Regions from separate parts of the Staphylococcus piscifermentans genome, predicted to be linked through region 4. Evidence: riboswitches for the same ligand, from Rfam matches in the RefSeq annotation. Region 4 holds a riboswitch; each other region holds the start of a gene.

Region 1 (8,120 bases), 330 kb from region 4:
CGTATAAGGATTCGAGAACGTGCTCGAAATAGTAGAAACCAGTCCCACATGTTGCGTTACTTGTGAAATTGCTGTTAAATTCACAATCGGATCAAACCAGAACGCCGGCATCGATGTATCATCCTTTGCAGGAAAAGATTGATTATCAGCAAAAAATACTGCATCAAATAAGCCACGCTCAGCAATTTGCGCTAAATCTTGATAATAACTAATATCTCCAACACGTTCCACACTCGAATCAGGCATCAGCCAAGCAGCCTGATGATGACCACAACCGAATATGAGGACACCAATATGTAGTTGCGCTTTCTGCTCAGACATTTCCATTCACCTCTGTTTTTATTTTTAAAAAGAAAGCATGAGAAAGAGGGCAGAACTTGAGAGTGCGCCCTCTTGGTTGATAGACGGGGTTAATAAACGGGCTTCAAAGTGCAGGTTTCTCGGTAATAAGTACGCAAGTCGCAAAAATCAAAAAGCGATTTTGTGCTCTTTGCTTCTTATTACTCAAATCTTAACCGCCTTCTCAAGCACCTTGTTTAATTCATTGTCAATCCGCCGTCTACTGTAATATTTTGTCCTGTAATGCCTTTAGCTTGTTCGGAGACTAAATAAACTACCATGTTGGCTACATCTTGAGGTGTTGTCACTTTTTTCAATGGTGTAGTTTGAGCGATTAAATCGAAGACTTCTGGTGTTGTCACCGCACTAGCGTCTGTAGTTTTAAGTAATCCTCCAGAGACGACATTAGCAGTAATGCCGTATTGTCCTAATTCTGAAGCGATATTACGTGTGAAGCCGATTAAAGCTGCTTTCGCTGTTGTGTACTCATGGTAAGGTACAACAGGATTTTGGTATAAATTAGTTCCGATACTTACAATGCTTCCTGCTTGGTGCTCGATGAATTGGGATGCTACGCTTTGCACTACATTGAATGCTGCTTTTAAGGTACCGTCAATTTGTTGCTGGTAGTCTTCCCAGCTCATGTCAGGAAACGCTTTTTGGGCAGTTGGGTCAAATTTGAATCCGACTAATGCGTTATTCACGACTGCATCAATTTGACCGAACTTTTCAGTGCCTTCTTTTACCAAAGCGTCTACTGCTTCGCGATTTGTGACATCTGCTTGTATTGCGACAGCGCGTTCGTTTCCGATTTCTTGAACGAGTTGTTCTGCTGCGTCTTTGCTTTGATTATAATTGATAATAATGTTGTATCCTTGTTCTGCGAGTGTCTTAGTGATTGCTGCACCTAATCCGCGTGCACCGCCTGTTACGAGTACTGTTCTTGCCATGTGAATCCGCTCCCTTTTTTCTATAATAGACATAAAAAAATACGCATGATTGTTAAAATCTGCGTAGGCAAGAGGGCAGTCTGAGGTCAGTATTAAACCTACTCGTTCTGCGGTTATCTCACACTTTCCTACGCTAGTTTCAGCTAGATCAGGTTCAAAGGGTCTGAGGAAAACCTCATCTCAGTTTTAAAAAACACCCCTAGTGCGTATCTTTTTGTTACTTTCAATGTAGCTTGAATTGGAGAAGGTGTCAAGAAGAGGAGTGCTCTGTATGCAATGCGTGAAATTTAGTGAATGAAAGTGTTATGATAAAGGGGAATTCTAGCGGATAATTTTTAAATGAATGGAGGGATTTGAATGTTCTGGTTAGGCATGTCGTTCCCAATTTTAGCAGTCGGCTTCATTGTGATGGCTGTACGTGAAGAAAAGAAACGTAAAGCGAAACAAAAGGAAAAAGAAGCGAAATGGGAAGCAGAAAAAGCACAGAATAATGGTGAAGCAGCCACTAATTCTGCCGAAAATCATTCAAATGCTGAGGAAGAAGCTAAACATTAAAGAAAGCTGGGACATATTAAATTGTCTCAGCTTTTTCGTACTTTGCGGAGGTGGGACAACGAAATCATTTTAATTCATATTATTTCTGTTCTGTTACCTGCCTTGTTGATTTTGATTGAAATGATAAAGGCGAATTTCAGTAAGTATTATAATGGCGACCACACCTGCAAAATAAGCTGAAGTTTGTAATAGAAGCGATGTTTGTTGAATAAACAGTATGGTGTATAAAAGTGAACACTTATTCTGTACAAAACTCCTAATTATCAATTTCACTTTGCTTCATAGAAAGTGAAAAGTAAATTAGAGTTAACAAAATGAGAATCGCGACAGATAAATATACAGCAGACTGAGAATAATTAAGCAGTAAGCCAAATACTAATAACGATAATGGTGTTAGAGTTTGAACGATAGATTGCGTCAGTGAAAATACCCGACCTTTATAATTTTCTTCAATATAATTTTGCATATAAATTGAATAGGGGATATTCACTAATGGTAAAGATACCCCGATTACGAAATAAATTACAAATAGAATTATAAATCCTGTAGTTGAGGTAAGATTAAATAACAAAGCAAGTCCAAGTGTCAAAACACCGATAAACTGAATACCAATGGCAGCCTGTGTAGGCGCTTTAAGTTTGTTTTTAATTGGAAATACAGAAAATAACAATGAAACAGCAAACATACCCACAGTGAATGAGGATTCTACAATTCCGAATTGTTGAGAAGAAAGTTTCATAGTTTGTATAGAAATAACCGGAATACCTACAACTATAGAATTGATTAAAAAATTAATAATGAGTGCAATACTGATGAATTTTAATAGAATTTTATTTTTGAACAAGTAAGAGAATCCTTCTTTAAAATCTTCTGTTAAACTTTTTTCACTCGTTACCATGACTCTATCCATGGTTAAAAAGAAAATAAATAGTATAGAAATTGATTCAGTAAGTACGTTTAACAAGGCGAGATATTGAATAGAAATAAATGCAATCAAAACACCACCGATAATTGGTGCAAGGAAACTAATCCCACTGCTATAAGTTTGTCTTAAAGAAACAAATCGTTCCATATCATCTTGAGAAATATTTTTAATATTAGCGTTTACAATCAAACTAATTGCACCATCTGTTAAATTGAGAATAATACCTAATACGATAATGTAATAGAAATACGTATTAAATAGTGGGATAAATAATATTAAAGCTGTTATATTGATGATCTGTGAAATAATAATAATCTTTTTATTGTTATATTTATCTGTCCATATGCCAAATAAAGGTTGGCTAATAATTGAAGAAATTACAATTAAAGCTAAATAAATTGAATAAATAGAAGCGGTTTCCGTATGTTGTAATATGTAAAAGGCACAAGCAAAACTAAATATTTTTGAACCGATAGATGATATTACTTCAAAAAGCAATAAGTTAATGGACCTTATATTCATGATGAACATCTCCTTTGTAGAAGGCTAGTGTAATAAGAATAGCACAATTATCAAATACATGTATGAATATTCAGAAAAATAAACATTTTTTTATTTTAGATTAATCAATAAACGCAATATATTACTTGTCCTTTAAATGTATCCTCAATATGATATGGTGAAAATATAAAATGATTTATTTGAGGAGGAGAGTAATATGCCGGATTCTAAATTGGCGCGTAATGAAGAAATGGAAAAATCTCTCTTTTGGAAAAAGGGATTTATTCCTGTTTATTTCATTGCAGCTCTACTTTTGTTCTTACTATTCCACTTTTATATTCAAAACGTCGCCCTTCCAATTTACTTGCTTATATTCATGCTGATTGGATCGGGAGTTGCTTCAATCATTTATAACAGCAAGAAAGAGAAGAAAAACAAGCTGTAGGGCAACAGCTTGTTTTTTATAGATATACCGACATAAACATTCTCCGCTTAATCTCTCAAGATTAGGCTATAATTAACGAAGTAAGAAAATTCAGACATCTAAAAACAAAGGGGTAATGTTTATGACAGAGACAACACAAGCAAAGGACAAAACGAAGCCATCGAAACCTAGGAAATTCAAATTCAAAACACCGCATACTTACGCTTTACTAATGATGATTATCGCTGTAGCTTGCATTTTAACTTATATTATTCCAGCAGGAGAATACAAACGAGAAGAAAAGGGCGGACAGACACTTGTAGTTCCAGGATCTTACCATGAAATTGCACAACACGGTGTATCCTTTCTAGACTTATTCCGAGCTGTGCCAGAAGGATTATTAACAGGAGGAGAAATTGTCTTTTACATCTTCTTAGTCGGAGGCGCCTTTGGTATTGTTCATCGTACAGGTGCTTTCGAAAACGGTATTAATCAGGCCATAAAATCATTAGGTTCTTCGAAAATCCTGATGATTCCGCTCACTATGACCGTCTTTTCCATCTTAGGATTCTCTATCGGTTTAGCAGAAGAAACTATTATCTTCGTGCCGATTGGTGTCATTATTGCCCGCACGCTTGGTTATGATGCACTGACAGGAGCCGCCATGGTCATACTCGGTGCTGCCAGCGGATTTATCGGCGGAATGCTTAATCCATTTACAGTCGGTGTTGCACAAACAGTGGCAGAACTGCCGATGTTCTCAGGGTGGGGCTTGAGAACAATCATCTATCTCTTTATACTAGCCGCCGCAATTTCTACGGTTCTGCTCTATGCACGCAAGGTAAAACGCAATCCGCAGAAGAGTATCGTGTATGCCCTTGAACAAGAAGAAGGCGATAGCCATAAAGACATTGACTATGAACGCTTTACCAAACGCCAAGCCTTAGCACTCGGCATGATTGTGCTCGCTATTATCTTCAATGTATACGGCATCTTCCGCTTCGAATGGACCTTCAACCAAATGAGCGCCAACTTTGTACTGGCAGGCTTACTCGCCGGCCTAATCAGTGGACTTGGTCTCAACGGAACTTTCGACGCCTTTATCGACGGCATGAAAGACATCCTCTTCGGCGCCATGATCGTAGGTTTCGCCAAAGGAATCGTCGTCATTTTAGAACAAGGCAAGATCATCGACAGCATCATTCACGGCATGACCACACTATTAAACGACGTGCCATCATCCATCGTCATCATCGTCATGTTCATCTTCCAATTCTTCCTGAACTTCTTCATCCCATCCGGTTCAGGCCAAGCACTCACAACCATGCCATTGATGGTGCCCATTTCAGACCTGCTGCACATCAACCGTCAGCTCACCGTGCTCGCCTTTCAATACGGCGACTCCATCAGCAACGTCCTCTTCCCGACATCCGCCATCCTGATGGGAGCCCTCGCCGTAGCCAAAATCTCCTACGTCCAGTGGCTGAAATTCGCCTGGAAACTCATCGCCATTTGGGCCCTAATCTGCGCGATAGCCATGTCCATTGCATTAATTGCAGGATATTAGGGAAAAGAAACCCTTGAAGAGAACCGTGCAAGGAAAGAGGAGGCCTGAAGGTGAGCCAACATACGAAAGAGAAATTGTGGAGCGAATACAAATACGAAGTTATGTGGCACAGTCAGAAGCACTACAATCAAATACGTGAAGAAATGAAAGCACAACTCACTGAAGACGGTTTAAAATCTTTAATCGATGAAGCTTTAGCTATTGAACCGCAAAAAGGTTCTATGCTGAATACCTTTGATCATATGTGGGGATATTTTAAGAAAGAAGCAACAGATACAGAGAAAGAACAGCATCAAAAATTAAAAGAAAACTTCCAATCTGACAAAGCAACACAAACTGACTTATTGCAGTTTATTTGTACACTTGCCGAAAAATATCAGGGCAAGTATTTGTTGGATTCGTCGATTTTGAAAAAAGCATGACAAAATGTAAATATAATCTAAATTTTTCAGAAAAAAGGTATGTTATTAAATGACATTTATCTCTTTTTCGCTTAACATGTAACACAAGTTTCAATTAAGTACGATTAATTTAGGTAACAGTCTTAAATTGATTTTATTTTTATAAATAGAGGGAACAATTCCTAGTAAGAATAATGACAACAAGGTGTGATTTTTGTGGAACAGACAATCAATGAAGATTATGAATATTGTAAACGTATCATGGAAGAATACTCTAAAACTTTCTTCTATGCCTTCAACAATCTTCCAGAAAGCGAACGTAAAGCAGTATGGGCTATTTATGCAATTTGTCGCATGATAGATGACAGTATTGATGAGTATGAAGATCCTGAACGTTTGCAGGCGATACGTGAAGATTTAGATGCGGTTTATAAAGGGAAATCTGAGCAGCAATTTAAAAGCGATGCGCCAGTCATGCGTGCATTTAGCGATACTTTGCAAGAATATTCTGTTCCGCAACAAGCATTCTTGACTTTGATGGATTATGTAGAAGCGGATTTGACGATGACGGCCTTGCAGACAGACCAAGATTTATACGCGTATTGTTATGGGGTAGCTGGTACGATTGGAGAATTGCTGACACCGGTATTAGCAGACCCAACGTACTATGAAACTGCTGATGCAATCGGTATAGAATTAGGCAAAGCATTGCAAATTACGAATATATTGCGAGATGTCGGAGAAGATTTTGAAAATGGTCGCATCTATCTTAGTGCGGAACGTCTCCAGAAATATGAGGTGGATTTAGAAGCGGTCTATCATCAAGGTATTACCCAAAATTATATTGATTTATGGGAAAGTTATGCGCAAGATGCAGACGATATGTATACGCACGCTTTAGACAACTTACATTACTTCCATCCTGAAGCACGTCCGATTATTGAGTTAGCTGCTGAAGCGTATCATGCAATCTTACCGGTAGTGCGCAAACAGAAATACTCCTTACATCAACGTGCCTATGTCAGCCGTTGGAAAAAAGGTCGGATTTATCGCCGCGTAATGAAGAATTATAAATAAGGCAGAGAGCGAGACAGAAATAACATTCGCATTATAATTGCTGCCACATAAAAAAGCTGAGGCAACCTTTGCCTCAGCTTTCAATACATATTAATCAAATTCTACTAATTGCGGTCCATCTTCAGAATCGCTGTTCATGAGTTTGATAGATTTTGGAATGGCTCTGATGACACATAATTTAGGGTCATCTTTAGATTGGAAGAATGATTTATCTTGTTCATCCCAAATCCAATCAATAATATCTGGATTCTCAGTTACTTCTAAATCAGCGTAGATTTCTAAGAAACTGTGATTTTTTGTATCGTCATAACCAAGTAAAATATGAGCGATAGGATTCTTTTCAATTTCCTCGATTTTCATTGATTCTCTGCTCGTTTTTGTATAAAGATCAAATTCTTGATCATAGAAAATCATATAACGACTATCTGGAACATTGTCTTGTGAAGTAGATAAGACACCGATACGGGATTCTTTCATAATTTCTTTGATTTTTTTCAATACAACTTCTCTATCCATTTCGCTTCACCTCTCTTAGTATTTACCCGAATTCATTTGTATTAAATAAAAATACGTAAAATTGATATTTCATTTTGATGTAAAATGTAAAACAAATATAATGGAATTAAGGAATTGTAAATGAGGAGTGAGGAAATGAATGTTAAAAAGATAGTCATTGCTCCAGATTCATTTAAGGAGAGTATGACAGCGGCAGAAGCGGGACGTGCACTGCAAATGGGCTTGAGCGCTGCACTTCCAGAAACGACTGAATATGATATTGTCCCGATGGCAGATGGTGGTGAAGGAACGATGCAAGCACTCCATTCAGCTTTAGGTGGTGCTTATCAGAGAATCGAAGTACAAAATGCACTAGGTGCTCCTGTAGAGGCGCAGTACTCTTATGTCTTTAACCAGGCCACTGCGATTATAGAATTGGCTGAGGCATCAGGCTTGGAACGTATTTCAGCAGAGGACCGCAATCCTCTCTTAACTTCTACTTTCGGTACAGGCCAACTGATCTTGGATGCTTTAGAAAAGGGTGCACAGAAAATCATTCTAGGCATCGGCGGCAGTGCAACTAACGACGGCGGTACAGGAATGTTGCGTGCACTAGGTGCAAAATTCTTTGATGCAGAGGGAGAAATATTACCTGAAGGCGGTGCTTCATTAAAACGATTAGAGCACATTGACTTGAGTGCAATAGATGACCGTCTGAAAGATGTAGAATTTGAAATTGTTTGTGATGTGGATAATCCATTGCTTGGAGAACGTGGCGCAACTAAAACTTATGGCGCGCAAAAAGGAGCGTCAGAAGCGGATTTAGAAGTATTAGAAGACGCACTCACTCAATATCGGGACGTCTTAATCACCACTTTCAATCACG
Region 2 (8,120 bases), 460 kb from region 4:
AATCTTTTTTAAATTCTGCAAAAAATTAAAATACTAATACTAGTATAGCTCAAAAACTCCAAAAATTTCAGTCGATATGTAAAAAATGAGTATTAATACCCTTTAATTATTTAATTTTCGTGCTTTGACTATTTAAAGGAAAGTGAATATGATATTAAGCATAGGAGGTGAAACTTTGTTAAACAAAATCGTCATTGTTGGACGTCTAACCCGTAATCCTCAACTAGCAGAAAAGGAGGATAGTGATATTGCCAGTTTTAGTGTAGCAACTGAAAGAAATTATAGTTACCAAGGTCAGAATCAACAAGCAGTTGACTATATCTTTTGTAAAGCTTTCGGTAAAACAGCAAAAAATATAGCTAAATACACTAAAAAAGGATCGCTAGTAGGAATAACAGGACATATGCGTTCATATAAATATGAAAAAGATAAGCAAACTCATTTTATGACTGAACTTGTGGTTGAAACTATTAAGTTCATATCGAGTCCCAACTCTAATGAAAATTCCACTTCAAATTACTCAAACATAGCTGATAACTTAGAAGGAAGCCCTGCCTTACAAGAAAATCAGTTATCCACTGCCACTCAAAATCCTCATACACAAAACCAATAGCACCATCCTATCTAAATGAATTATCCCAAATTCTTAAGCACAAACTCTAAACATATTCACTTATTCATGTGTAGTTCTTTCTAAATCTCATTGTAGATATTTTCAATTACAATCATTCATTCTTTCTAATTCTCAATTTATAAAAAATACTCATTTAGGGTGAGGGAGCGGAACAGAAATAATTTTTTAGTGAAACTATTTTTTCTTAGCCCCTTACACCCCACTAAAGCTATTTTATATTCTAATAGCTGTCCCTTTATAGTGAGGTTGAGACAATTATATTATGTCTTAGCCTCATTTCGTAATTATTTAGGAATTGACATAGCAAATCCAATAAATCGAGAAGGGATTTTGGGTGTAAAATTAATCTAAATCACAATTCAATTATCTGAATAATTACATGTATATTACATAGTTACAAAGTTATTTCTGCTATTGAACACTGTCATGAAAGTCTATATACATACCGTTAGCTACCTAATTAAATTAGAAATGCGTAATTTAAGCGTAAAAGAGCACCTGTTTTTTTTATTTCGCTGTAACCTGCACCCTGTTTTCAGATGATATAGTTATAACTGCAAATTGATGATATTAATCACACGAAAAAACAATTACCTTATAGGAGGATTTTTTGAAATGAAAAAATTATTAGTAGCTTCATCAGCATCAGCAGCATTATTTGCAGTAGGAGTAGGCGCGAACGCACATGCAGCCGAAGATAACAATGTAAATCAAGATCACTTAGCTCAAACAGCTTTAAACAATCCACAACAATTAAACCAAGCACCTGTACAAGAAGGCGCTTATAATATCGGTTTTGACAACTCTGGTTACAATTTCAACTTTAACTCAGATGGTACTAACTGGAGCTGGAGTTATAATGCAAACGGTGCAGCTCAACAAGCGCCAGCACAACAAACTACACAACAACAAGCGCCAGCAGCTCAACAAGCACCAGCACAAGAACAAACTCAACAACCAGCACAACAATCAACTCAACAACAACCAGCTCAAGAAACTACACAACAACAAGCACCAGCACAAGAGCAAACTCAACAACCAGCTCAAGCACAAACTCAACAACCAGCACAACAATCAGCTCCAGCGCAACAATCAGCTGATTCTGGTTCAAGCAGTATCAACAGCCACTTACAAGCAATTGCTCAACGTGAATCAGGTGGCGACATTCATGCAACTAATCCATCATCAGGCGCTTCAGGTAAATTCCAATTCTTACAAACTACTTGGGATTCAGTAGCTCCTGCAGAATATCAAGGTAGACCAGCAGCTGAAGCTCCAGAAGCAGTACAAGATGCAGCAGCTCAAAAATTATATGACACAGCTGGTCCAAGCCAATGGGTAACTGCATAATTTAGAGATATTTATATTTTGAAATACCAATAAATTTGTTAGCGGATTATCATTCTATGAATGGTAGTCCGCTTTTTCATTGTAATATTCATGTAAAATTTGATACATACTATTTATATTGTTGTAACCTATGATAAGTTTTTTGGTGCTATTATGAATACAGCAAATTAATCATATAAACTTTTTACCTTATAGGAGGATTTATTTCAAAATGAAAAAATTATTAGTAGCATCATCAGTAGCCACTGCCGCATTCTTAGCAACAGGAGCAGCTTCACATAACGCTCATGCAGCAGAAGTAAGCCAATCAGAACAACAATTAGCTGAAACAGCTTTAAATAACCCACAACAATTAAACCAAGCACCAGTACAAGCAGGCGCTTATAACATAGACTTCGTATATAATGGTAACGAATTCCACTTTGAATCAGATGGATCAAACTTCAGCTGGAGTTATACTGGATCAAATGGTGGATCAGCACAACCAACTCAAGCAACAACTACACAAGCAGCACCAGTTCAACAACAATCAGCTCCAGTAGCACAACAAACATACCAAACTCAATCAACTACTAGCTACAGCAATTACAGTGCTCCTGTACAACAAAGCTACAGTGCACCAGCTCGCAGCTATAACACTTCAGCAGTTTCAACTGGCGGATCAACTAAAGCTCAATTCTTAGCTGCAGGTGGAACTGAAGATATGTGGAATACAATTGTAATGCCTGAATCAGGCGGTAACCCTAATGCAGTAAACGAATTAGGATATCGAGGCTTAGGTCAAACTAAAGAAGGTTGGGGAACTGGATCAGTAGCAGCTCAAACTAAAGGCATGATTAACTATGCAAACTCTCGTTATGGTTCTCTTGCAAGTGCGACTGCTTTCCGTGCATCTCATGGTTGGTGGTAAGCCGATAACGCTGTAATCAATAAATTTAATTAAATAATTTACATCCAAAAAGCGGACTCCGTTCTTATTTTAAGGACAGAATCCGCTTTTTTGTAATACATATGTAACTTATGAAACAAACTATTTATATTGTTGTAACCTATGTTATCCTATTAGATGGTATTATAAATATAGCAAATTAATCATATAAAGTTTTTACCTTATAGGAGGATTTTTATTAAATGAAGAAACTATTAGTAACATCATCAGTAGCGGCAGCGGCATTTTTAGCAACAGGAGTAGCATCACATAACGCTGATGCAGCTGAGTTAAATACAACAGAACAAACTAAATTAGCGGAAACTGCATTAAATAATCCTGCAGAATTAAATCAACATCCAGTACAAGCGGGTGCTTATGAATTTAATTTCGAATACAAAGGTTATGACTTCCATTTTGAATCAAATGGTACACACTGGGAATGGAGTTATGCAGCAGCTGGAACTGTTCAGCAACCAAATCACGTAACTACTAGTCAAGCAGCACCAGTTCAACAACAAGCAGCTCCGGTAACAAATCAACAATCACAATCTTATAACAATAATTCAAATTACAGCTATAACACACAATCAACAAGTTATAGTGCACCAACTCAATCATATTCAGGCGGATCTAGCAACATTCCTGCAGCATTACAATCAATTGTATACCGTGAATCACGTGGTGATATCCATGCTGTTAACCCTTATTCAGGCGCAGCAGGTAAATATCAATTCTTACAAACTACATGGGATGCAGTAGCGCCAGCAGGTTGGAGAGGTGTTAACCCAGCTAGTGCTCCAGAACATATTCAAGACCAAGCAGCGTTAACTTTATGGGATAATGGTAACGGTGCAGGCCACTGGGCATATTAATATTTAAACTACAGTCGGGACTTTTGTCTCGGCTTTTTCTTTTTCAATTCTTTAATATTGCATAACACTAAGGGGTTTGATACATTTAAACTGTATTAAACATTAAATTATATAAAACTGCTAGGGGCGCCTTATGGCTGAGATAGTTGTACTAGACCCTTATAACCTGATTTGGTTCGTACCAACGTAGGAAAGTAGTATATTAAGAATAAAGATTCTAAATATTTTACTGCATTCCTGCGAAGGTTTGCAGTTTTTTATTGGGAGGATTTAGAAATGAATTTTGCTGAATCATTAGAAAGAGACGCACAACCTATTATTGATGAAATTTATCAAGACCATTTCATTCAAGAATTATTAAAAGGAAATATTGAGAAAGAAGCATTACGTCAATATTTACGTGCTGATGCGTCTTATTTAAGAGAGTTTGCGAATATCTACGCACTATTAATCCCTAAAATGCCAGATTTAAGCAGCGTACGCTTTCTAGTTGATCAAATTCAATTTATTGTGAATGGCGAAGTAGAAGCACATGAATTTATGGCTGATTATATTGGTGAGAATTACAACGAAATCGTTCAAAAAAAGGTTTGGCCTCCAAGTGGTGATCATTATATTAAGCATATGTACTATAACGTTTATGCGCATGAAAATGCTGCGTACGCGATTGCCGCAATGGCACCTTGTCCTTACGTATACGCAATGATTGCCAAACGTGCTATGAAAGATCCAGAACTAAATAAAGATTCCATTTTAGCAAAATGGTTTGAGTTTTATAATACCGAAATGGACCCATTAATAGAAGTATTAGATGATTTAATGAACCAACTCATTGCTCATATGTCAGAAGCAGAGAAAAACGAAGTAAGAGAAAATTATTTACAAAGTACAGTTCACGAATTGAACTTTTTCAATATGGCTTATACAAGTGAAAAATGGCAATTTGGAGGAGAAAGAGTATGAATAAACCTAAAATAGCTTTAACGATTGCAGGTACAGATCCTACAGGCGGCGCAGGAGTAATGGCCGATTTGAAATCATTTCATGCATGTGGTGTATATGGAATGGCCGCAATTACCAGTATTGTGGCGCAAAATACCAAAGGCGTTCAACATATTCATAATTTAGAGGTATCATGGATTAAAGAACAGCTAGATAGTGTGTTTGATGATGAATTACCTCAAGCAATTAAGACAGGAATGATTGCAACAAAAGAAATGATGGAATTGATTCGAGAGTATTTAAAAAAGCATCCAGAAATTCCTTATGTTATCGATCCAGTTATGCTTGCTAAAAGCGGCGATTCTTTAATGGATGATGCAGGTAAACATGCATTGCAAGAAATCTTGTTGCCGTTAGCTGATGTGGCTACACCGAATTTACCAGAAGCTGAAGAAATAGTAGGTTTCAAACTAGATACTGAAGATGCAATTAAAAAAGCTGGAGATATCTTTATTAACGATATCGGCTGTAAAGGTGTAGTTATTAAAGGCGGACACATTGAGGATAAAGCCATTGCGAAGGATTACCTTTTTACAAAAGAGGGGTTAGAAGTTTTCGAAAGTGAACGTTATGAGACTAAACACACACATGGAACTGGTTGTACCTTCTCAGCGGTTATTACAGCTGAATTAGCAAAAGGCAAAACAATTTATGAAGCAGTTAAAAAGGCTAAAGATTTTATTGCTTTAAGTATTAAATATACACCGGAAATCGGCCAAGGCAGAGGACCTGTGAACCATTTCGCGTATATGAAGAAAGTAGGACTAGATGATGAGTAATGTATTAAATCAAATCAGATCAGAACACCCGTTAGTAATTTGTTATACCAATGATGTCGTTAAGAACTTTTCAGCTAATGGTTTATTAAGTTTAGGTGCGAGTCCCGCAATGAGTGAAGCGCCTCAAGAGGCAAAGGATTTTTACCCGGTAGCAGGCAGTGTCTTAATCAATATTGGTACTTTAACTAAAGATCATGAGCATGCGATGTTGACTAACGGCAAGATTGCCAATGAAACAGATACACCTTTAGTTTTTGACCCAGTGGCAGTAGGGGCGTCACAGTATCGTAAAGATTTCTGTAAATACTTTTTAAAGCAAGTCAAACCGACTGTTATAAAAGGAAATGCTTCAGAAATATTGGCATTAATTGATGATTCAGCAACTATGAAAGGTACAGATAGCGCTGATAATCTCGACATCGTAGAAATTGCTAAGAAAGCTTATCAAGAATATCAAACGGCGATTATCTTAACTGGAGAAACGGATGTTATCGTCCAAGATGACAAGGTTGTTAAATTGGAAAATGGTTCTCATTTTCTTGCTAAGACTACAGGGGCAGGCTGCTTATTAGGTGCAGTTGTAGGTGCCTTCTTGTTCCGTGACACACATCCTTCAATTGAAACGTTGGTTGAAGCGGTCTCTGTATATAATATTGCGGCTGAACGTGCAGAACAATTAAGTGACAGTAAAGGTCCAGGTACTTTCTTAACGCACTTTATTGACGCGCTTTATCGTATTGACGCAGATGCTGTGAACGAAAACCGTCATGTTGAAGAGGTGGAATAAGTGTTTAAAGCAGATGATTTAAAGGTCTATTTTATTTGCGGAACTCAAGATATACCTGAGGGACGAACAATTAAAGAAGTTTTGACAGAAGCACTTGAGGGCGGTATTACGCTATTTCAATTTCGTGAAAAAGGCCCAGGTGCAAAAACTGGAAAAGAGAAAGTAGCTTTGGCTGAAGAACTGCAAGAACTGTGCAGAGCTTATGATGTACCCTTTATTGTGAATGACGATGTTGAATTAGCTGAAGCAATCAATGCAGATGGCGTGCATGTAGGACAAGATGATGAAGCGGTAGACGCTTTCATTAAGCGCTTTAATGGTAAAATAATTGGTTTAAGTGTCGGCAACTTAGAAGAATTAGAACAATCGGATCTGACACATGTGGACTATATAGGTGTAGGTCCAATTTTCAGCACGCCTTCTAAAAACGATGCCAGTGCACCTGTAGGTCCCGGAATGATTGAAACGCTGCGTAGTAAAGTCGGCGCTTTACCGATTGTAGCTATCGGTGGCATTTCTTTAGATAATGTACAAGAAGTTGCTGATACTTCCGCTAATGGGGTGTCTGTCATTTCAGCCATTGCAAGAAGTTCTAACGTTACAGAAACCGTACAAAATTTCTTACAATATTTTAAATAGTTAAGGATTTCACATATTTTTTGTTTTCTACTGCTATTGGGATATGGTAAAATTATCTTTATGTGAATAATACCAATAGAGGTGGAAAAATGAAGAAAAAAGCATTATTGCCTTTGCTTTTAGGGATTATGGTTTTTCTTGCTGGTTGTGATTACTCTAAACCTGAGAATCGAACAGGCTTCTTTTATAATACGTTTGTAAAAAACATGGATAACATAATTCATTGGCTAGGGTCTCATTTTAATAATGATTATGGATTAGCGATTATTGTGTTAGTACTTGCTATTCGTATCATAGTATTGCCGTTTATGTTATCAAACTACAAGAATAGCCACATGATGCGTGAAAAAATGATTATCGCCAAACCGGATATGGATGCGGTTAAAGAGAAAGTGCAACGCGCGCGTACACAAGAAGATAAAATGGCAGCTAACCAAGAAATGATGGAAGTTTACAAGAAATATGATATGAATCCGATGCAGAGCATGTTAGGCTGCTTGCCGATGTTGATTCAAATGCCGATTATTATGGGCCTATTCTTTGTATTGAAATATCCTTCACCAGGAGGAATCACAGAGCATTCTCATTTCTTATGGTTCAATTTATCCAAACCAGATATTTGGATTACGGTTATTGCCGGTGTGCTTTATTTTATACAAGCTTATGTTTCGACTTTCAGTATGCCGCCTGAGCAAAAACAAATGAGTTACATGATGATGATTATTTCGCCAATCATGATTATTTGGGTTTCATTAAGTTCAGCTGCTGCACTTGGTCTATATTGGTCAGTCAGCGCCGCATTCTTAGTAGTTCAAACATATATTGCAAATAGTTATTACTCTAAGAAGGCAAAGGAAGAAGTTGCTCCAATGATTGCGGCTTATGAGAAAGAACATGGCAAATCGGGTAGTGGTAAAACGAAAAATACCCAAGTCGTTTCTAAGAAAAATAAAAAGAAAAAATAAATATGAGTAAAGAAAATCAGTTGTAATCGAAAAGTTGCGACTGTTTTTTCTTTATTTAAATTGAAAACAGGGAATAAGAAATCAAAGGGTAATTTATATAGGAGGGTCCAGAAAATGAAAATTGTAAGAGTGACAACTGATGATATTAAAGAATTACAGAC
Region 3 (8,120 bases), 1.2 Mb from region 4:
TTACGTTTCTTAATATAACGATTTAAACGTCGCTTTTTATTTTTCAATTTTGCCATAGTATCAATTTCTTTAGCGGCTTGCTGATAGCCCTTATCATATGCATCGTTTCTCTTTTTCATAATGAAATCCTCCAGTTTATGTGCGAATATTCAGTATATATTTATTATAGCATTAATTGCTCGATACTTTTAATTATTTTAAGGTAAAGAAATAGCAGCAAACGGCTGAATCGGTAACCGCTCACTGCTGGAAAAGATATGGATGAATGAAAATGTAAAATTGGTATGGGTTGCAGCTCGACTACCACAACCCAGATATGCATTGTAAGGAAATATTGACGATGCGTCAACCGCGAACGTCTGTGATTCCTGTAATTGGTAAATAATGTGCTAGTAATACAGCAATAATTAAGATTGCCGCAAACAACAGGATAAAGAGGATATCACGGTAACTGAACGGTGCGTAATAATAATAGGTTCTTGGACCGTCTTTGAATCCTTTTTTCTCCATAGCCACTGAAAGCTGATGCGCTTTGCGAATATTTTGGCTGAGCAGCGGAATAATTAAATGCTTCATACGAGCAAAACCACGATAGTTGGCTTTATCCACCATTTGATAGCGCATCTTCAATGATTTACGCAATTGCACAAATGATGAAATAATCAGCGGAACCATACGAATCGCTGCCATAAAGGCATAAGCTACTTTAGGTTTGACTTTTAAATGCTGCATCAAGCTATAGAAGATCATCACAATTTGTGAGGTGAAGGCCATCACAATACCAAAGAATGTCACTGTATCTGTACGCATAGATAAATGTAGCCCGCGTACTAAACTTTCAGTTGTGATATTGATGATACCTAACTTAAATAAGGTATGTGTTCCGTCCCCATAGAAAATCATAAAGAGGGCAGATACAATACTGAAAATTATTGTATAAAGTACGAATAGTGCTGTCACTTTAAATTTCATACCGCCGAAGACCAGCAAGAAAATCAACATGAGTGAAGTCAGGTAAATCATGACATCAAAGTTATGCACAAAGATGACAAAGAAGAATAAGAATACACCTAATCCTAACTTAGTAATAATATTTACATTATCTACAAAGGTGAAATAGCGTTTCCATGCCTCATACATTGTCTTCACCTGCCGTTTCAAATAGTTGTTCTTCGCATAGTAAATGATCTCTTAGCTCAATACGTCTTGTAGGGTAACGCTCAATAATATGGGGATCGTGCGTTACCATGACAATCGTCTGACCTTGTGCCACACGTTTTTGGAAAAGTGATAATAAGTTGAAAGTATTATGACTGTCTAAACCGAATGTAGGTTCATCCAATAGAATAATATCAGCTCGAGAACTTAAAGCTGTTGCAACACTTAAACGGCGTTTTTGTCCCATCGACAATTCAAAGGGATGGTGGTCACGCACCGCTTCCAAATTCAACAAGTCTATCAACTTCTCTGTTTCTTCTTTTGCATTTTCGCCACTAAAGTTGATAAAGATTTCTTCGTAAACAGAATTAGTAATAAATTGTAATTCTGGATTTTGATAAACCAAATACATATGTTGAGCAGCTTCTTTAATCTTATGCAGTTGCTGACCTTGATAAGTCATTTTACCGCGATATTTAATTAACTGCATCATAGATTCCAACAACGTTGTTTTGCCAGCACCATTTTTTCCAGTAATCGTAATCCACTCGCCTGGGCCTACAGCTAATTCTGGAACCTGAATCAGTGATTTTTTTCCGCGTACAATCTCACCATTGCTGAATTGGAAATCAGGTTTGATGTGAGTCTCTGATGACAAAGTGCTTTCAGGAGCATAATCCCAAGCATGCGGATGCCACACGCCGTATTCAGTCAGTAGTGCTTCATGTTGATGCAAAATCACATCAGGAGAATCATCTGCAATAATTTCTCCGCCGTAATTCATTAAAATAACGCGATCGATATGTTCCCAGATGTGTTCAACTTTGTGCTCTACAATCAGCACGGTCTGGTCTTGCCACATATCTTTAATGTGATTCCACAAGTCTTCAGTCGCATCTACGTCCAACATAGCTGTCGGTTCATCTAAGAAGAGGGTATCCGCTTCTTGCAGCACTGTTTCTGCAATGGCTAACTTTTGTTTCATGCCGCCGCTTAATTTCTGTACAGTCTGCTTAGGTCCCACATCTAAATCCACTGAAGCTAAAGCCTTCTGAATTAAGTCATCCATGTCTTTGCGCGGTACTTGCTTGTTTTCTAATACAAAAGCAAGTTCTTCATAGACCTTGGGCATGCAAAATTGTGTATCTGGATCTTGAAAGATGACACCGCTATTTAAATCGACTTCTAACTCATCATATTTCATCGGTAATTCTATTAAATTCGGAACGATGCCACTTAAGACATTCAGCAATGTACTTTTACCGCAGCCTGAAGGTCCTAATAATAGGACCTTTTGCTTATCTGGAATTTCGATATCTAATCCATCAAAGGTTTTTTCAGGCGCATTTGGATATTTGAGTCGTAAATTTTTTGCACGTAACAAGGTAAATTCTCCTTACAAATTATCGTAATCTTTTTGAGAAGCAGGTCTGAATAATTTCGTCACACCCGTCTTATCGAGCGCTTTCACTAAGTAATAAGGGAAGAGACCTGCAAGCACAATACCGCTGACACAACGGAAGAATACATATAAGAATAAGTTCCAGCCAGCTACTTCGCCTAAATAACCATAGTAGAAGTCGATAGGGAAAGTAACTAATGCTGCAGCTAAACCAGCAAGCATTGCGACCATCACAGAGCGTGATTTATAACGGAAGATAGCAAAGATAATCTCACAAGCTAAACCTTGTAATAAACCATAAACGATTGTTGCAATATCAAAGCGTCCCATGACGATAGTTTCACCGGCACCTGCTGCAAACTCAGCAAGTAAGGCAATACCCGGTTTAGGGATGATGAGGTAAGCTACGACTGCTGCCGCAAACCACATACCATAAGAGAGCTCCTCTAGATGTAATCCAGTCACTTGCATCGCTTTGTATACGAAGTTCCAGATGTTGTAGATGATAGCGAAAATAACTGCAATTAATACAGTTACCAAGATATCTGAAAGTTTAAGTCCTTTTGACATGATCAATAATTCCTCCTAAATATAAAAAAACACACAAACTTGTCTAGCAAGCTGCGTGAAATAGGCATCGGAACAAACCGGCATAACCCTTAACCAAATTGCCGGCAGATCTCCTGCACTTTCCTACGCTAGTCTCAGCTAGATCAGGTTCAAAGGGTTTGAAGCAAAACTGCTTCATCTCAGTTACGAAACACCCCTAGTGCTTTTCTTTATTGATTTATACTAAATGTATGCTTTTTAAGAGGAAATGTCAAGATGATTTCAGTAACAGAAGCCTTGAGGCGCCCACAATTTCATTCGATTTTTCTAAGTAAGCATTTTCATAGAAATTTAGGGTATTATCCGATTGAGTGCAAGGAACAATTTCGATATACTATGTACTACCATAGAATGATTTATTACATTCTCTAAAGACACAACACTTATGTTCCTATATAATAATTATGAGGTGAAAAACATGTCGTATATAAAGAAGCACGCTGAGATCATTTTTAGTTTGATTATTGGCATTGTTTCACTTTTCATTGGAATCATAATATTATTAAACGTATCCTTTATCCATAAACTTGCTAAAGGCGGCAAGGCCGATATACATATCTACAACGTATGGGATTTCATCAATGCATTCTTCGGAGAAATCATCCGGATTATGAGTCGATTTATCGGTCAATTTCCTGTTTTTAGTGCCATCTTTATTATAGTGTTCGGCATTGCATTGTTATGGATTGGTTATTTGTTATTTATGACGACGAAATATGATTATGATATCTCAATTTTCTTCCTTATTATAGGAATTCTCTTCTTTATTATTACTATTATCTTGATGACCCAAGTTTATGGGTTTGCGGCCATTATATTTGTGGTGCCGTTTGTGGTACATACAGGATATATAGTATATAAAGATGAATTGAATCATAATCATCGAAAAGAACATTATTTATGGATTATTTGTGCTTACGGTATCAGTTACTTAATCACGCAAATTGCTTTGTACGGACGTATTGAAAGTCATGAAATTGCAATGATTGATATTTTAAGTGTAAATGCATTCTTTATTGTAATGTGGATTTTAGCACAAATTTCGATTTGGAATTTCTTGTTCTTGCGCAGATCTTTACCGCTGACGAAAGCGGAATTAGGGGAAGAGATGGAATTTTCACGTACGGATAAAAATGGCACAATGAGTCAGACTAAAGAACAACTGCGTGAATTCCAAGAGCGTACACAAGAATTTACGCATCGTACAAGACGCAGTATCGATTTAGAAAAAATGAGAAATAAGCGTGATAAATTTAAAAATACAATCAAAGAAAAAATTGATATCCAAGATGATGATATTCCAAATTGGATGAAGCGTCCGAAATGGATTAAGCCCGGAATTGTAGAATTAATTTGCGGTATCATTTTATTCTTATTTACATTGTTAGAATTAAATAATAGAAATGCTTTGTTTGCATCTGGAGAGTGGGAATTATCACAGACTTCTTATGTGATTGAGTGGATCACTTTATTCTTATTACTCATCGTCATTATTATTTACATCATTACGACGTTAACACATTTCCTACGCGGCAAATTCTATTATGTGCAAATGTTTATGATTAGTATTTTATTCTTTAAATTATTGACTGAGTTTGTGAATATTATGATTCACGGATTGTTATTATCGATTTTTATTACACCAATTTTATTAATTATGCTGGTTGCAGTGATTATTGCATTTGTGATTCAGATGCGTACACCTGTGGATGGCCAGTAACATATTGAGCTGGGGAACTCTAAACGGTTTCTCAGCTTTTTGAGTCTTTCTTTTTAGAAAGGGAAGTTCGGATGCGTTATGATGAAGAAAAATACTTATAGAAGGCGGAATTGATTATGAAGACAGCGGTTATTAATAAAGGCAAGGAGCAGAAGTATTTGAACCACTATCCGTTAGTGGATGAAGAGGATATTTATGAGCACAGTCACTTGGCGGATGGAGATGTTTTCCATTTGGTGACGGATGATGGACGTTATTTGGCGACGGCTTATGTCGGACGTCAGCATAAAGGTTTGGGCTGGGTGCTGAGTTATGAAGCTGAGCAGCGGATTGATGAAGCATTCTTCGCAGAATTATTCCAAGAGGCTTTGGATTACCGGCAATATTATTTCAATGTGGATGGCACGAATGCCTTTCGTCTATTCAATGCAGAAGGGGATGGCGTCGGCGGTTTAACGGTTGATAATTATGATGGTCATTTGCTAGTGCAATGGTATTCTAAAGGGATTTATGCTTTTAGAGATATTGTGTTACAGGCCATTCAAGAGGTCTTTCCTTATACTTCGATTTTCGAAAAAACCCGCTTCAAAGATGATGCAGTTGAAAGTGGATTTGTAACTGGAACAGCGCCGGAATTCCCAATTATCATTGAAGAGAATTTCACGTTCTATAATGTGGATTTAGATGATGGCCCAATGACGGGTATTTTCTTAGATCAAAAAGAAGTGCGTAAAAAGTTACGTGATGTGTATGCGCCTGAGCGCCATGTATTGAATCTGTTCAGTTATACTGGTGCTTTCTCAGTGATTGCAGCGGAAACGGCTGCGGATACGACGAGTGTGGATTTAGCGAATCGCTCTAGAAGTTTAACAGAGGAGAATTTCGGGGTAAATGGTATTGACCCGAAATCACAATTTATTTACGTGATGGATACCTTTGATTTCTATCATTATGCTGCAAGACATGATCGTGTGTACGATACGATTGTAATTGATCCGCCAAGTTTTGCGCGTAATAAGAAGAAGGTATTTACGGTGCAGAAGGATTATCATAAGTTGATTGAAGAAGCGTTGCCTATTCTTAATGAAGATGGCGTCTTAGTGCTAAGCACGAATTCAAGTGCACTTTCTTCTAAAGCATTTAAAAATATGATTAAAAAGACGTTGGATGAAGCGGGAGTGGACTTTGAAATTGAAGAGGTAATGGGACTGCCGAAAGATTTTAGAACACATCCGCATTATAAACCTTCTAAGTATTTAAAAGTGGTCTTCGTTCGGGTATCGAGTAAAGAAGTAATCATATAATGGAGGGTCATAATTATGGGAATTAAAGATAAATTCATTAAAAATACAAGTGATAAATTAAGTAATAAAGTTTTGGATTTGGAACCTGTTACTGGAAAGTCGGCTTTGCCAGTCAATGAGAGTGACTTGTCACGCAGACGTGAACGTGCTGAAGAATTGGTACGTAAGAAATCACTGTGGTCTTCAGCAGCAAGTGTAGTACCGATTCCAGGACTCGACTTCGGTGTAGATTTGAAATTAATGAAAGATATTATTGAAGATATCAATAAGATTTATGGATTGAATCACAAACAAGTCAGTCATATGAGTGATGATTTAAGAGAGCGTATCTTGGCAGCTGCTACGATTCAAGGCAGTCAGTTTATTGGACGTACTGTTTCTAAAGCTATTTTAAAAGTAGCGATTAGAGATGTAGCGAAACGTACTGCGGCGAAACAAACGAAATGGTTCCCTCTAGTTGGTCAAGCAATTTCTGCCTCTATCAGTTATTACTTTATGAAGAAATTAGGTAATGAACATATTGAAAAATGTGAAAACGTTGCCAAAAGAATTTTAGAAACACCAACTGGCAAATAATTGTTAATTTTTTCACAAATTGATAAAAATACTACGCTTACAAGGAATTAACAAATTGAATTTAAAGGCATATTTTGGTAAAGTTAAGGTGTAATAATGTTAAGGTGAATAATCACCAATTAATTGATGCGAAGGAGAAAGATTATTATGGAACAACAATCATACACTATCATCGACGAAACAGGTATTCACGCTCGTCCAGCTACAATGCTTGTACAAACAGCTTCAAAATTTGATTCAGATATTCAATTAGAATACAACGGCAAAAAAGTCAACTTGAAATCTATTATGGGTGTTATGAGTTTAGGTGTCGGCAAAGACGCAGAAATCACTATCTATGCTGACGGCAGTGACGAAGCAGACGCAATCCAAGCAATTACTGAAGTGTTATCTAAAGAAGGATTAACTGAATAATATGGCTAAACACATCAAAGGCATTGCAGCATCTGACGGTGTTGCAATTGCAAAAGCCTATTTATTAGTTGAGCCTGACTTATCATTCGATAACGAACCGGTAACGGATACGGATGCAGAAGTTGCTAAATTCAATGGCGCACTTAATAAATCTAAAGTTGAATTAACTAAAATTAAAGAAAATGCCGAAAAACAATTGGGCGCGGATAAAGCAGCGATTTTCGAGGCACATTTATTAGTGCTAGATGATCCTGAACTGATTCAACCGATTGAAGATAAAATTAAGAATGAAAATGTTAACGCTGCACAAGCTTTAACAGATATTTCGAATCAATTTATCACAATATTTGAATCAATGGATAACGAATATATGGCTGAACGTGCCGCTGATATCCGCGATGTTTCTAAACGTGTATTAGCGCACATCTTAGGTGTTGATTTGCCTAATCCAAGTATCATTGATGAAAGCGTAGTCATTATAGGGAATGACTTGACTCCTTCTGATACAGCACAATTGAATAAACAATATGTGCAAGGGTTTGTGACAAACATTGGAGGCAGAACATCTCACTCAGCTATTATGAGCCGCTCGTTAGAAATTCCTGCAGTAGTGGGTACTAAATCTATTACTGAGGAAGTAGAAGCGGGAGACACTATAATCGTTGATGGTATGACTGGTGACGTACTTATCAATCCAAGCGATGAGGTAATTGCAGAATATCAAGAAAAACGCGATAATTTCTTTAAAGATAAGAAAGAATTGCAAAAATTACGTGATGCAGAATCAGTAACCGCTGATGGCCATCATGTCGAACTTGCAGCGAATATCGGAACACCTAATGATTTACCGGGTGTGATTGAAAATGGCGCTGAAGGTATTGGTTTATACAGAACTGAATTCTTATACATGGGCAGAGACCAAATGCCGACTGAAGAA
Region 4 (8,120 bases):
GCTCAACAGTAGTCAACATCGGTTTGATTATCTCAGTACTCGGTGCTTGGTTAGGTTGGACACTATTAGCAGGGGAATTACCATTTGTCGTAGCTAAAGACAAAATGTTCCCTAAATGGTTTGCCAAACAAAACAGCAACGGCGCACCAGTTAATTCATTATTAATCACTAACATCTTAGTACAATTATTCTTAATCAGTATGTTATTTACAGAAAGCGCTTATCAATTTGCATTCTCACTCGCATCAAGTGCCATATTAATTCCATATGCATTCAGTGCTTTCTACCAATTCAAATATACGATTCAAGAAGATCGCAAAGCACATGTACAATTAGTCATCGGTATTATTTCATCCATCTATGCAATATGGCTCATTTACGCAGCAGGCGTGGACTACTTGTTGTTGACAATGTTGCTTTATATTCCAGGACTCTTTGTTTACTACCGTGTGCAAAAGAACAACCATCGAAAATTCATTAAACGCGACTACATCTTGATGGGATTCATCATCCTCTTCGCGATTATCGGTATTATCCGTTTAGCTACAGGTGCAGTCAGCGTCTTCTAGCGCTAAAGTTATAAATAGAATTTTTACTAACCAGGGCGAAGACATCAATATAAATTGAGCAGATGCAATTATATATAACCTCCGAAGCCCTTATTAGCAAGCTTTGGGGGTTTTATTATGACATTCAGAAGCAGCGAGCACCTTTTAATTCCGAGAATTGCAATTGATTATGATACAATTAATTTGTTGTAATAATAATCATATATTGAACACATCATCAATTTAACGAATTACTTTAATTATATAAAATTTAGTGAAAACAGATAAGGACTCATATTCATTTTTAAAAAAGACAAGAGAAATGAGGTGATGGTGTATGAGCAGGACAACTGAGACCTTTCAGTCCTCAATTCAAGAATTATCCAAAATATTAGAAGTGCCGTCAGGATTAATTGTTCCGCATCTTTCTGAAATTTATGTTCGAAATTATGAAAAGGGACAAGTCATTTACTATCAAGGATCAGAAGCGGACAGCATCTATTTATTAATAGAAGGTTATGTATCGCGAGAACGTTTGAATGAAAATGGCGATGACTATTTAATGCTGAATCGTGGCCACACATTATTTCCAATCAGCCATCTTTTTGAACAAGAACATTACGAAGAATCTTGTACTGCATTGACTGATGCACTCATTGTTCGTGTACCTAAAAATTTGATTGAATACTTGAGCAAGAATAATGAAGACACCTTCGTTAAAATCTTTACCTTGTTGCGACAAGAACAGCAAATCAGTATTAACCGCAACATGGCCTTGATGGGGCGCAACGCCGAACAGAAAGTCATCAACACCTTGCGCATACTAGGTGAGACCATCGGCAACGACCAAGGCGCCTATTACGAAATCGACAAGGTAATGACCGTTACTCTGTTAAGCGCATTAGCAGGCGTTTCCAGAGAAAAGGCCAGCCATGTCGTGCGAGGCCTCAGCAACAATAACCTAGTCTTGAAAAACTATCAAACCTGGACCATCAGCAAGTCCATCTAATATACAAAATGAGCAGTCGCCATCACATAGTGGCCGCTGCTCATTTACTTTAAGTCTCTAATAACAGATACTTCACATACTCCGCTTCTTCCGCCGACTTCAACAACACCATAATCACATCATTACCGCTCACCGTGCCCAGCACATGCGGCAACTGCATCTGATCAATACAATAATTAATCGTACGCGCAAACCCAGGCTCCGTCTTAATCAAGATATAACTATCCTTCACAATCACCGAATTCACACTATCCTGCCGATACTTCTTAAACGCTTCACGATAACTCTTCGCAGAATTCTTCTCAGGCAGCACATAATATGACTGATTCGCACCATTCGGGACCTTAGTGACATTCAACTCCTGCAAATCCTTCGCCACCGTCGTCATACTGAAAATCAAATTATATTGCTCCTCCAAAATTTCCGCCAACTCACGCACCGTCGAAATCTTATTATTCTTCAGTAATAATTTAATCAATTCAAGACGCTTTTCTTTCTCCATATTTCATCCCTCAAATTTATAAATATACAGTATTATTGTATTCTATAAATTAAACGAACTCAATCCCAAGCCACTCATATTCACAAAATTTTTTGGGGAAAAGAAAACTTTAGAGAGTACAGACAGTTGAAGAGCTGCCTCAGAACGGCAATAACTGCCTCCTCTGATTAATAGTGTATAAATGTGTAAATAGCATACGACTAATAAAGGACTTAGACTATTATATAATTATTTTCATTCATAGTGTTGTTGATGGTATAATGATTTAAAATCAACGACATCAAGGGGGACATCAAGATGATTATATTCATGGAAATCATGTTGCTTACAGTCATCGCACTCGTTATGGAACATCGTATGACCAGGCGAGGCAACATGACAAAGGCGCAATGGTTCACCCGCATGTTGAAAATAGGAGTCGCCGTAGTACTCATTACTATCGCCATATCCTTTTTCCAAAATCTCGACGTAGTGATGGCAGGCTTTAAAGAAGGTTATACAAGTTATCTAGAGTTTTAATATAGGGAAGTTATTGGGAATTGAGGGTAGGAGATAAACTCCTGACCCTTTTTCTATTTAACAGGAGTTTTATTAGGAGATTGGTGCTAAGTGTATAGGCAAAGAAGCCGCGCCTATACATTTTCACCTCAAGAACAGCATAAAACAGAGACTGCCCCACCACGAGCAGCCTCTGTTCAGTTAGTTATTATTTCATCGCTTTCAATAATTGCTGATATAACGCTTCTGCAGTTTCAGCATCCTCTATTCCGTGCACATTCATCCGGCCATCTTTAAACAAAGTAGCAGAACGACCGTCGATATCCAGCAATTTCACATAAGGATTTACTTTTAAGATATGGCCAGGAAACAGGTCTGCATTGTCGAAATGCTGTGGCTTGAAACGGAAGACGTAAGTATCGCCACAACTGCCTTCTACCCATTTCGGCTCAGCTACTCCGAGCAATTCATAAGCAGCCTGTCCGCCACAGACTGGACAATCAGGGTTCTTCATACGACTGACATCCATACTTTGTTGTTTCATATTAAAGGGTTCAACAGTCAGCAATTTGCCAGAGAAGCCTGTGCCTGCCAAATACCGCATTACTTCAGCAATTTGATAACTGACCACTTGCAAGATTACCGGCGGGATGACACCGTTAATCGCACAACTTTCAGCAGTTTCCGGAGCTTCGCTCATTAAGCAGCGTAAGCAAGGGCCGGTATAATCGATGGCATAAACTGTACCTTTGCCGCCGACCGCTGCGCCATAAACCCATGGCAAACCAAGTTTATGGCACACTTCATTGAATAAGAAGCGGATGGCGAAATGATCCATGCCGTCTAACAGCATGTCGGGAGCAATATCTGTCAGCATACGTTCAATATTGGTCGGAGTGATTTCCTGATAAAGGGGTTGGATTTCGACTTCCGAATTGATTTGACGTAATTTATCAGCTAAGGCATAGACTTTCGGACGCATTTCTAACGCATCCGCTTCATCATACAACGCTTGTCGGTGCAAGTTGGATATTTCTACGATATCCATATCTACAATCGTTAACTTGCCAACGCCCATGCGCACCAATTGTTCTGCTAAATGACTGCCCAAAGCGCCGGCGCCCATAACCATCAGATGGGCACTCTCCAAAGCTTTCTGTCCCTTAACACCAAAAGGGGCATAACGTGTTTGGCGGCTGAAGCGGTCAGCTGAGGCGAAATTCATGTTTGGTGATTCCTCAGTATGACCGGAGTGCGGCATCATAGGAAACCTAATCCTTCTGTCGGACTGGATGCTTGTGCGGTATATTTAACTGGGATGCGTCCGGCTTCGTAGCTCAAACGTCCGGCTTCGATGCCTAATTTCATCGCTTCGGCCATTTTCACGGGATCTTTCGCACGAGATACTGCAGAGTTCAACAATACAGCGTCAGCGCCTAATTCCATCGCTTCGGCCGCATCTTTAGCTGAACCGATGCCGGCATCTACAATAATCGGCACGTTGGCATTTTTAACGATATAACTTAAATTCAATGGGTTATTGATACCGCGCCCAGTGCCGATAGGGGAAGCTAACGGCATGACTGCATGCACGCCTAGTTCTTCTAAACGTTTCGCCAGTACGACGTCTTCCGCAATATAAGGGCACACGACATAGCCGCGGTCTAACAAGATTTTGCAAGCCTCATACGTCGCAATCGGGTCAGGCAATAACGTTTCATCATCGCCGATAATTTCGACTTTAATCATATCGCAGACACCCGCATGTTTAGCAATTTCAGCGATACGTACTGCTTCATCAACCGTCTTTGCACCGGCTGTATTCGGGAAAGTTACGAAGTCTTTCAAATTCACATTAGCCAAAGGATTCGGCAAGTTCTTGTCATATAAATTCATACGACGTACTGCGAACGTTAAGACATCTGTACCTGACGCCTCAATTGCTTTTGTTTGAATGTCTTCATCATCAAATTTCCCTGTTCCTAACAACAATCTTGATTCCATTTCATACGGTCCAATTTTCAACATTTTATCCGCCTCCAACAAACTCTAGTAATTCTAAACGATCATCTTCGCGCACGATTTGCTTAGCAAAATCATCGCGCTGTATTAAATTTTCATTATGCTCAGCGATTACACGTTTCGGGTCTAACTCTAGTGATTCCAATACATTTTGAATGCTGAGTTCACTCTCGAACGTAAACGAATCGCCATTAATGATGCACTTCATAACTTTCCCTCCTCATTGCGAATGGTGCCAATTCTTCTGGACGCTCGCCGAATTTCAACCATTCTGCCATCAACTCTCCGATAATCGGTGACAACAATATTCCATTACGATAATGTCCGGTAATTACCCATAAATTAGGGTCCGTTTCATCCATAATCGGCTGTTCACCAGGAGTCCAAGGTCGCACGCCGGACCAATGTTTCAACTCACGGCTCGACGCCAATTCAGGCACGCGCTCAATCGCCTCATGCAGCAGCCAATTTTTGCCTTCAGTACTCACACCGACCGAATAATCATTGAAATAGCTGGTCGCACCAATTAAGAAACGATGGGGCGGTTTCGGTACAATATAACAGCCATTGGTCATAAATAAAGTGTGTTTCAAATCCAATTCTTCATTTTTCACCAAGACGACTTCACCTTTCACACCGCTTACGGTCTCTTTGATTTCCGGTTTATCCGTTAAGAAGCCGGCCCAAGCACCTGCTGCCACTACTACTTTTTCAGCTTGCAGCACAGAAGATTTGCCCTCAGCTTCTACTGCGATACTGTAATGGTTGCCTTGACGCTTAATCTCTTCCACATTCGTATGGTCGAAACGTTCCACTGCATCCTCAGCTTGCAACGCCGCATGCAAAGCCTTTGTATAATGGTTCGCATTAATTTGATGATCATGCGGGACAAACATCATAGCCTGCGCACCTTTCACCAAATAATGCGTCAACTCACCTAAATCGTGCTCGCTTAAATCCTCTACATCCTTATCATGCGCATGCAGAAATTCATATTGCTGTTGCAACGAAGCCACGTCCTCTTCCTCCGTCGCAATCTTGATTAATCCATTCTGCTGATATTGAATATCGATACCTGTTTCCTCCTGCAAAGCTTTACTCAACTCACCAAACTTTGCACGAGACTTCAGAGCCAAGCGAAATAACGGACTATCTTCCTTAAATTCATTCTGAGCTCCTAACATACCGCCCGCCTTATAAGACGCATGCTGCCCCTCAATATCGCGGTCAATCAACGCAATACGCATACCGCTATCCTTCAAATGACGGGCAATCGACATACCGATTACACCCGCTCCAACAATCGCTAAATCAAACATCCTTACTCAGCCTCCTTTGCTGAACACAACGTCTCCAAATCATTCTCCATAAAATACGAAATCGCTGCGATACCCGCGAATCCAGACGGGACACGGCCTACCGTTTCCGCATTAATACCACCCAACGCTACCACCGGGATACCGACCCGCAACACTGCTGTGATTTCTGCTTGAGTTCTAGGCGCTTTTCCAGGTTTGGATTTGGTGGAAAAGAGGTGCCCGAAAAGTACATAGTCCAAGTGATGTGCCTCGGCAGCTTGTGCACTTGCAGCACTATGTGTCGACATACTGACCATGATTTGAGAATGGGTTGCTTTAAACTGAAACGCACGTTCATCATGCTCACGAAAATGAATCGCCCTTAAATCAAGTTTCTGTAATAATTCCATATCAGAATGCACCGTGATTTTAGATTTAGGAAAACCAGCTTGAAGCAAGCGCTCCAGAAACCTTTTCAAATCTTCTTGTTGCATCGGCGTGCGAAATATCAAATGGTCAATCGCCGGCGCAATAGCGATGAAATGCCTTAAATCAGCTTGGGTCAAAGTACGATAGGGCGTAATTGCAATATACATAATGTACTCCTTCTTAAAATTATCCAAATAAAAAAGCACTGTTTCTCCATAGAAAAACAGCGCATCAAAAAGTGCAATACGCCACTTTCCTACGCCAGTATAAACTGGATCAGGTTCCAAGAATTTCCTCATTGCCATGAGGATCTCAGCCTGTAAGAACAGGCACTTCCAGTGGACTTATTGTTATTATTCATTTCAATAAGTAATACATATTATCAGCACTAACAAAACGTGTAGCGAGGTGTTAATGCACGAGAGTGACGGATTCGTTCCGCCTCACCATTACTTTACAAAATCATCATAAAGCAAGATGGCAGAAAAAGCAATAGGGGATGGAGAGAGATGAAGTAAATCAGATATTGCTTTTCTCTTTTTTTAAAAGTAAACTGAAAATAACTTTAAATACGACACCACTCATTTCGAAATTAATAATAAGGGGCAATTTTAAGATGAAAGTTAAAGGTTTGAAAGCAGGTATCATCACAGTATGTGCTGTGGTCGGTCTTTCTTTTTCAGGAGCAGGCGGAGAGGAAGCGCATGCAGCAGGAAGTTATTACTATAATGGTATGAGCAACTATAATGAGTCGACTGCTTATCCGAAAGCAAAGAAAATTTCTAATAGTAATTTGGACATCCATCATATTTCGAATACTATGAATACAAAGTATAAAGCAGTGGGGCGCGTTAGTAATAAAGACGGCTGGAAAGGTCGCGGCAAAGACAGTATGGGAACGGGGACAGTAATCGGAAACTATACATTGGTGACAAACGCACATGTCATTGATACTGCGAAAGGGGTTGCCGCAAACCCTAAATACATCACATTTGATATGGCGAGAGACGGAGCTAGAAAACCATATACGTTCCATGCTACGAAAGTTGTGAAAGTACCAAATGCAGACGTAGCGCTAGTGTATACAAAAGAAAAGATGTCGAAATACGCGACACCTTTAAAATTAGCTTCGAATGCGCAAATTAATGGTTTGAAATATAATACGAAATTATATTCAGTAGGCTATCCTTGGCAGAACGGTGACAATACGAAAACACATTGGAGTAGTTTCCGCTTCATTCAAAGATCTTCCAATGGTACTGAATTACAAACGAAAGATAAATTCCGTGCAGGCGCATCAGGTTCACCTATGGTCAACGGCAGTTATCAAATATTCGGTTTGAGAACATACGGTTATAATTTATGGGCTAATTCAACTACTAATTACGCTAAAGCTGAAATGGCTGGCGGCGAAGCGATGAATGGTGCAACAGGTAATTTTGTTCGTACACATATTAAATAATATTATTATGAGTGACTTATTATTTCTGTTCCACTCTTGACGATAACCACCAATAATACCGAAAAGAACCCCTTACTATAGCAGTAGTAAGGGGTTTGGTGTGCCATAATGTTGTTAAGAACATTAGAAACTATATGCACTTTTATCGTTTCGACGATAGGAAGATGTGTGGTTTACATATTGGTTAAACCATCGCAGCAAAGATGACGATAATCATTAATAATACCGAAAAGAACCGCTTATTACAGGCATAGTAAGAGGTTTGGTATGTCATAATGTTATTGTGCTTTTATTATAAACTATTTCTCTGTAATACACAATTATTGTTATATAATTGTGTATTACAGGTTTC

What was found. A riboswitch is a leader RNA that binds a small molecule or an ion and turns the genes downstream of it on or off. The one in region 4 is predicted to bind thiamine pyrophosphate.
Region 1: linked by a shared signal. The riboswitch ahead of CKV71_RS00960 (3-oxoacyl-ACP reductase) and the one ahead of CKV71_RS02245 (thiamine phosphate synthase) in region 4 are both predicted to bind thiamine pyrophosphate.
Region 2: linked by a shared signal. The riboswitch ahead of tenA (thiaminase II) and the one ahead of CKV71_RS02245 (thiamine phosphate synthase) in region 4 are both predicted to bind thiamine pyrophosphate.
Region 3: linked by a shared signal. The riboswitch ahead of CKV71_RS09075 (ECF transporter S component) and the one ahead of CKV71_RS02245 (thiamine phosphate synthase) in region 4 are both predicted to bind thiamine pyrophosphate.

Annotation. Positions count from the first base shown of each region.
Region 1 is NZ_LT906447.1:223,748-231,867, forward strand. Features, by position in the region: gene CKV71_RS00955 (LLM class flavin-dependent oxidoreductase) at 1-321, opposite strand, end outside; gene CKV71_RS00960 (3-oxoacyl-ACP reductase) at 537-1,289, opposite strand; TPP riboswitch at 1,398-1,500, opposite strand; gene CKV71_RS00965 (hypothetical protein) at 1,647-1,844, shown strand; gene CKV71_RS00970 (MFS transporter) at 2,101-3,291, opposite strand; gene CKV71_RS00975 (hypothetical protein) at 3,521-3,715, shown strand; gene CKV71_RS00980 (YfcC family protein) at 3,837-5,261, shown strand; gene CKV71_RS00985 (DUF1722 domain-containing protein) at 5,312-5,683, shown strand; gene CKV71_RS00990 (phytoene/squalene synthase family protein) at 5,879-6,739, shown strand; gene CKV71_RS00995 (pyridoxamine 5'-phosphate oxidase family protein) at 6,830-7,255, opposite strand; gene CKV71_RS01000 (glycerate kinase) at 7,391-8,120, shown strand, end outside.
Region 2 is NZ_LT906447.1:1,017,840-1,025,959, forward strand. Features, by position in the region: gene CKV71_RS04535 (single-stranded DNA-binding protein) at 176-613, shown strand; gene CKV71_RS04540 (transglycosylase family protein) at 1,250-1,984, shown strand; gene CKV71_RS04545 (aggregation-promoting factor C-terminal-like domain-containing protein) at 2,196-2,894, shown strand; gene CKV71_RS04550 (transglycosylase family protein) at 3,116-3,787, shown strand; TPP riboswitch at 3,900-3,997, shown strand; gene tenA (thiaminase II) at 4,064-4,750, shown strand; gene thiD (bifunctional hydroxymethylpyrimidine kinase/phosphomethylpyrimidine kinase) at 4,747-5,568, shown strand; gene thiM (hydroxyethylthiazole kinase) at 5,561-6,355, shown strand; gene thiE (thiamine phosphate synthase) at 6,356-6,994, shown strand; gene yidC (membrane protein insertase YidC) at 7,084-7,959, shown strand; gene CKV71_RS04580 (GNAT family N-acetyltransferase) at 8,074-8,120, shown strand, end outside.
Region 3 is NZ_LT906447.1:1,947,018-1,955,137, reverse strand. Features, by position in the region: gene CKV71_RS09090 (hypothetical protein) at 1-119, opposite strand, end outside; gene CKV71_RS09085 (energy-coupling factor transporter transmembrane component T family protein) at 346-1,140, opposite strand; gene CKV71_RS09080 (ABC transporter ATP-binding protein) at 1,133-2,542, opposite strand; gene CKV71_RS09075 (ECF transporter S component) at 2,555-3,130, opposite strand; TPP riboswitch at 3,234-3,338, opposite strand; gene auxA (lipoteichoic acid stability factor AuxA) at 3,588-4,889, shown strand; gene CKV71_RS09065 (class I SAM-dependent rRNA methyltransferase) at 5,006-6,193, shown strand; gene CKV71_RS09060 (DUF697 domain-containing protein) at 6,209-6,769, shown strand; gene CKV71_RS09055 (phosphocarrier protein HPr) at 6,917-7,183, shown strand; gene ptsP (phosphoenolpyruvate--protein phosphotransferase) at 7,185-8,120, shown strand, end outside.
Region 4 is NZ_LT906447.1:556,523-564,642, forward strand. Features, by position in the region: gene arcD (arginine-ornithine antiporter) at 1-569, shown strand, start outside; gene CKV71_RS02210 (Crp/Fnr family transcriptional regulator) at 886-1,557, shown strand; gene CKV71_RS02215 (arginine repressor) at 1,607-2,059, opposite strand; gene CKV71_RS02220 (hypothetical protein) at 2,357-2,578, shown strand; gene CKV71_RS02225 (ThiF family adenylyltransferase) at 2,766-3,782, opposite strand; gene CKV71_RS02230 (thiazole synthase) at 3,818-4,585, opposite strand; gene thiS (sulfur carrier protein ThiS) at 4,587-4,787, opposite strand; gene thiO (glycine oxidase ThiO) at 4,771-5,898, opposite strand; gene CKV71_RS02245 (thiamine phosphate synthase) at 5,901-6,473, opposite strand; TPP riboswitch at 6,543-6,653, opposite strand; gene CKV71_RS02250 (trypsin-like serine peptidase) at 6,923-7,768, shown strand.